Linked DNA regions of Prochlorococcus marinus subsp. pastoris str. CCMP1986. The protein of the gene in region 1 interacts with the protein of each later gene in a pairwise test. Links are inferred from orthologs where the notes say so. Each region holds a gene or a part of one and is shown on either strand. Other genes may lie near its edges. The genes, in order: TX50_RS02780 and TX50_RS07840.

Region 1 (3,290 bases):
GAGTAATCCTTTACTTGAGATCGTTTTAAATAGTAATAATTATGTTTCATTTGTACTTTTATTTTTAACAACTACATTTTTAGCTCCAATATTTGAGGAGGTTATTTTTAGAGGAGTTTTACTACCAATTTTATCAAGAGAATTTGGAATAATTTTAGGCATTACAATTTCTGCTTTTATTTTTGCTCTGGCTCATTTGAGTATCGGTGAAATGATCCCATTGTTTACCTTGGGTATAGGGCTGGGAACTACTAGATTTATATCAGGAAGATTATCCTCTTCTGTGATTATGCATTCTTTATGGAATGGGATGACCTTTTTGAATTTGTTTCTGTTGAGAACATAAAGATTTAGCTATATTGCTTGCGAATAAATTAAAAAAATGTTTATTTGATTTATAACACTTTTTATATTTCTATTAATTCTAAGAGATGAATATAAATAAGAATGAAAATTCTTTAAAAAAAAAACTTTATGATGCTGATAAAATTACTTCAAAAAAAATAAAATTTTTTAATTTAAAATTTATTCATAGAATATTTGATAGCGTAAATATATCTTTATTAATTTTGATTTTTATTTTATCTTTTATTTCTTTTAATAGTCAAAGGAAATGGACAAGCATTTATAAAAAATTATTAAAAACAAGAGCAAATAATAATAATCTTATTGACTATATTTCTAAGACTGAAGAATTTTATATTAATAAAATTGAGTCCCTTAATACTTTAAAAAAAACAACTCCAAAAGATTTAATTTATCTTGATAAGCAAACTATACAGAATAAAAATAATTATTTAAATAAAAAAATTAAATTTATTAAAGATGGATTAAAAGATAGTAAATATCAAAAAGGATATTAATGAAAAGAAGTAAGAAAATTGTTCATTTATTACCTCTCAAACCTCGAAGGTTTAAGGTTACTTATATATGTTGTTTATTATTGATTTTTGGACTATTTGGAAGGCTTGTAAATTTACAAGTTTTTAGTGCCTCTGACTTACAAAAAAAAGCGAGATTAATACAATTCACCAAGATTAGTTCTTTAAATAAGAGAAGATCAATAGTAGATAGAAATAATAGACTAATTGCTTATGATAAACCTCTATACAGATTATGGGCTCATCCTAAGTACTTTAACTTCCCTGGAGATCCAACTAATAGAGTAAGAACTATTGATGAAGTGGTTAATAAATTGACGCCAATTTTAAATGTAAAAGATGAATTGCTTCTATCAAAGTTTGAAAATAAAATGTTAGGAATTGAATTGCTGGATGAAATAACAGAGAATCAAGCAAAAAAGATCAAAAACCTTCATATTAGTGGTTTGGATCTCGTTAAATATTCTCAAAGATATTATCCTCAACGTAATTTGTATTCAAATCTTATTGGTTTTGTTAATTATGAGAATAAAGGTTCAGCTGGTTTAGAGCTGCATTTAGATAATCAAATCAAAGTACTTAACAAAAGTAATTTGATTAAGAAAGGAGGAGATGGAACACCTCTCCCGGATAATTCGGGACCAAGAGATTTTATTAGTGACTACAAGAGTTTAGGTTTGACAATAGATTCAAGATTACAGAAAGCTACTTTTAAAGCTTTAAGTAACCATGTAGTGAAGTGGAACGCAAAGAAAGGCTTCGCAATAGTAATGAATGTAAATAACGGAGAGATCTTATCACTAGCATCAATTCCATCTTATGATCCAAATAAATATTGGGATTATGATTCCGAAGTCTTTAGAGGTTGGTATTCTCAAGATTTATTCGAGCCTGGTTCAACTTTTAAACCAATAAATCTAGCCTTAGCATTAGAAGAAAAAGCAATCCAAAAAGATGGTTTAGTTGAAGATAGTGGGGAGGTTAATGTTGGAGGATGGAGTCTTTCAAATTGGGATAAAAAAGGAAATGGCTATATTGATTATCCAAAAGTTTTACAAGTTTCAAGTAATGTGGGGATGGTAAAAATAATGCAAAATTTGCCGTCTAAGACTTATTGGAATTGGTTAAATAAATTAGGTATTAATAAACGTTTGGAGACGGATTTATTTGAATCTACAGCTGGTCAATTAAAGTCAAAAAATATATTTGTTACTCAGTCAATTGAGCCAGCAGTAGCATCTTTTGGAAAGGGTTTTTCTATTTCTCCTTTAAAATTAGCTCAACTTCACGCTGTTCTAGCTAATGGGGGAAGTGAAATAATTCCTCATGTTACTTTCAATTTTAAAGCTCACCTTAAAAACTATTCTCCAAAAGAAATCTTTTCTAACGAGGTATCAAAAACTGTTCTTAAATGGATGGAAAGTGTCGTTGATAATGGCAGTGGAAAAGGAGCGAAAATTGATGGATACAGAATTGGTGGGAAAACTGGAACTTCTCAAAAGGCAGTTAATGGAAGGTATACTAATAAAAAGGTTTGTAGTTTTGTAGCTTCTTTTCCTGTTAATAATCCAAAGTATGTTGTCCTCGTTGTTATTGACGAACCTTCAAAGGCATACGCTTATGGTTCAACGGTTGCAGTGCCAATTGCAAAAGAAATCATCGAAAGTTTAATTGTTATTGAAAAAATACCGCCACAAATTGAAGAAAACAGGAAAGTTGTTAAAAAACCATGAAATTATTCTGGTTTTTAGTTAATTAGTTCATTATTTAATGATTTCATTTGAAATTGAAGCTATCGTATAAAAATATATTGTTATGTAAAAATGAAATCAATTTTAGAACAATTATCTTCTATTACTGTTGTTGTCGCTGATACTGGAGATTTAGATGCGATTAAAAAGTTTCAACCTAGAGATGCCACCACTAATCCATCACTAATATTGGCTGCGGCTAAGAATCCTGATTACATAAAATTAATCGATCAAGCTTTGGAAAGCTCAAGAAAATCCCTACCTGCTGGCTTTTCTGAAAGTGAATTAATTAAAGAGACTATAGATCAGGTTTCAGTATTTTTTGGCAAGGAGATTCTTAATCTTATTTCTGGAAGAGTATCTACAGAAGTTGATGCAAGACTAAGTTTTGATACTGAAGCAACAGTTACAAAAGCGAGAAAGTTAATAAATCACTATAAAAGTTTTGGAATAAATAAAGAAAGAATATTGATTAAGATCGCTTCAACTTGGGAAGGAATTAAGGCAGCTGAAATTTTAGAAAAAGAAGGTATTAAATGCAATTTAACTTTACTTTTTAACTTCTGCCAAGCTGTAGCCTGTGCTAATGCAAAAATAACCTTAATCTCGCCTTTCGTAGGGCGAATATTGGATTGGCATAAAGCAAAAACTGGCAAAG
Region 2 (3,204 bases), 900 kb from region 1 along the record:
CCTACAGAGATGAAAACTAATAAAGCACCTAATAGGATCCAAGAAGTTAAAAAAACTTGTCCGTGAAGTCTTATATTTCCAATTTGCCAATAAAGATGTTGACCTACTTCTAATGCGGCAAAATTTGTTGGCAAGGAGTTTAAGAACATTTTGATTTAAATAAAAATTAATAAATTTTGAAAAGCAAAATTTATTTAAGAACGTGAGAAATAAAATATAAGAGAAGGCTTATAAATAAAAAAGCCTATCATTGCTGGAAAAATATCTAAGGATCCTAGCTTGCTTGCAAAAAGAAAGAGGCAAACTGGAACCAATAGTTGCAATTGAGATACCCCATTAGATTCTTTCCCTATTTTTCCTATGCTTTTAGCAAGCAAACGTAAATAAAAAATACCAGCAATGGCACCTATAAAAACACTAAAACCAAAAGTATACCCAATTATAATTCCTGTTATAGATGCTACTAAAATGGCAACGATAAAAGTAATACCAAAAATTGTTATTTGCAATTTAGTGTATTCATCATTTTTTGAAAATAATTTTTGGAATTGACTTGCAAAAACTAATTTAATTTTATTAATGAAAGAATTATCCTGGGTAGGGGAATCATGAACATTCTTATCGGGAAGATGCTCAACAATTTTTTTTCTATTTGAGTCCACTGATGTGAACATAATTTAGAAAACCCCCTTCATAAAGATTTAAGTAAGTATATAAACCCACGGAATCTATCATGGGGAGGGGTCTTTTAGCTAGGAATTTTTCGTTTAAAGTCCTAATTCTTAAGAATTGTGATATTTGATATGGATGTTTTTGAAAAACTAAAAATAAATTGAGTTTTATTAATCAAAATCTAAAAACTTAAATTCACTCAAAAAGTATCAAAAAGACTTGGCAAAGTAGTCATTTAACGTCTCAATAGTATATCTACAAACTTTAAATTGGAGATAAGTAAATCAGCTACAAAATTTAATAGTGATTGTAAAAGAAATAGAACTTTTGATTCAATAAACAAACCTAACTATTTAAAGGCAAATTTCTTACCTATACCTTGGGGAATTTGGCCTTATGAAGGGAAACTTTTACTAATTTTGATAGGTATTTGGTCTGTTTTAGGTTTATTTATTCTTGGCTCTGCTAGTTGGTGGGTGGCTAGCAAGGAAATGGGGGATTGGGCGTATTATTTAAAAAGACAAATTATTTGGTGTATTCCTGGATTAACTTTTTTTTATTTTGTTTTAAATACAAATATTAGAGATCTTTTAAAAATTTCAAAAATTATTTTTTACTTTTTAATTTTCTTGATAATTTTAACAATATTCTTTGGCAGTACAGTTAACGGTTCTTCAAGATGGTTAATTCTAGGTCCTCTACAAATTCAACCATCTGAATTAATAAAACCTTTTTCAATATTGGAAGGAGCCAACTTATTTGCTCATTGGAATTTAGTTAAAAATAATAGAAAAATTATTTCATTAAGCACCTTTGGGTTTCTAATTTTACTAATAATGAAGCAGCCAAATTTAAGTACCGCAGGTTTAACAGGAATTCTTTTTTGGGTGATGGGTTTATGTGGGGGAGTTAAATTCAGTTCACTCTTATCAGTAGCTTCATTAGGAGTTTTAAGTGGTTGTATTAGTATTTTGAGTAATGAGTATCAAAAGCTAAGAGTCATATCATTCATAGATCCTTGGAAAGATTCAGAGGGTAATGGCTATCAATTAATTCAGAGTTTACTAGCGATTGGTTCAGGAGGATTATTTGGACAAGGATTTGGGTTATCTACACAAAAATTACAATATTTACCAATTCAAAGCACAGATTTCATTTTTGCTATTTTTGCAGAAGAATTTGGTTTATTAGGATCAACATTATTGTTGAGCTTTTTAGCTCTTTTTTCTTATATAAGCTTAAGAATCGCTATAAAATGTAGGAATAATTATACAAAGTTAGTTGCTATTGGATGCGTAACCTTAGTTATAGGTCAATCTATAATGCATATAGCTGTGGCAACAGGAACAATGCCCACAACTGGGTTACCATTACCTTTTGTAAGTTACGGAGGAAATTCCTTATTGTCCTCATTTTTTGTGATCGGAATGTTGTTAAGGTGTTCTCTGGAATCAACTGGTCATATAGGCATGATTAGTGCACGAAAGTCTCTTCATTAGTTAGAATTTAGAAGATTTAGATTCCTGTTATCGCCTCAATTAATTTATTTGTTTCAGAATTAGCTCAAAAGGGTAATTTACTAATGGAGCAAGGGCTTAATAATCCAGGCCCACTTACCATATTTTTAGTTTTTACTGCAGGCCTTTTAACAAGTCTTGGTCCATGTTCTTTATCTTTACTACCAATCACAATTGCTTATGTGGGTGGTACTAAGAATAATAAGTTTAAACTTATTAGTTTTTCTGGAGGGGTAATTTTTTCCCTCATTACATTGGGTGCCTTGAGCGGATTCTTAGGAAAAATATATGGACAATTGCCCTCTTACTACGCATCTTTAGTAGCTTTAATAGCAATTATTATGGGCTTAAACTTATTAGGAATTTTAAAATTCCAATTACCTAATGGGCCCGATTTGCAATTTATGGAAGATAAGGTTCCTTCTATAATTACTCCTTTTGTAGTAGGTGGAGCTTTTGGTCTTGCCTCTTCACCTTGTATTACTCCAGTACTGGCTACACTCTTAGCATGGGTATCACAAGCAAAAAACCCTACAATTTCAATAATTTTTTTATTCTTCTTTGGCCTTGGTCAAGTAACACCATTAATCCTTGCAGGAGCGACAACTGAAAATTTAAAGCAGTTTCTAGAACTCAGAAAATATAGTCAAGTAATTCCTACTTTAAGTGGGGTATTTTTAGTTTCGCTAGGGATTCTAAATTTAATTTCAAATTGGATCTAAATGGTTATTTTTAAGAAATTTATTCTAAAGATATCAAGTTTAAGATTTGCAATACTATTAATAATTTTCATAGCCATTTCAAGTGGAGTTGGAACGTTTATACCTCAAGGAAATGATCAACAAGAGTATATTGATTTCTACAACGAAACGCCAATATTAGGATTTATTAATGGATCTCAAGTTATAAGACTCCAATTAGATCATATTTATACGAGTAATTGGTTTTTATTTTCATTAATACTACTTTGTATTTCTCTTGCAGCCTGCAGCTTTAGGAGGCAAATACCGTCTTT

What was found.
Region 2: the proteins of TX50_RS02780 (region 1) and TX50_RS07840 interact in binary tests that used the Escherichia coli proteins (3 or more experiments, as listed by UniProt). The link is inferred for Prochlorococcus marinus subsp. pastoris str. CCMP1986 from one-to-one orthologs.

The regions. Positions count from the first base shown.
Region 1 is NC_005072.1:488,022-491,311, forward strand. Bases 286-3,238 are described here. They hold TX50_RS02780 (peptidoglycan D,D-transpeptidase FtsI family protein), read left to right. Parts: upstream 286-862; coding sequence 863-2,614; downstream 2,615-3,238. Other genes in these bases: TX50_RS02770 (CPBP family intramembrane glutamic endopeptidase), read left to right, coding at 286-346; TX50_RS02775 (hypothetical protein), read left to right, coding at 432-863; tal (transaldolase), read left to right, coding at 2,705-3,238. Also shown: more of TX50_RS02770, read left to right, coding at 1-285; more of tal, read left to right, coding at 3,239-3,290. UniProt on the Escherichia coli protein: Essential cell division protein that catalyzes cross-linking of the peptidoglycan cell wall at the division septum. Required for localization of FtsN.
Region 2 is NC_005072.1:1,391,183-1,394,386, forward strand. Bases 190-3,056 are described here. They hold TX50_RS07840 (FtsW/RodA/SpoVE family cell cycle protein), read left to right. Parts: upstream 190-941; coding sequence 942-2,171; downstream 2,172-3,056. Other genes in these bases: TX50_RS07835 (ATP synthase subunit I), read right to left, coding at 195-674; TX50_RS07845 (cytochrome c biogenesis CcdA family protein), read left to right, coding at 2,255-2,911; TX50_RS07850 (cytochrome c biogenesis protein ResB), read left to right, coding at 2,912-3,056. In the rest of the region: atpB (F0F1 ATP synthase subunit A), read right to left, coding at 1-149; more of TX50_RS07850, read left to right, coding at 3,057-3,204.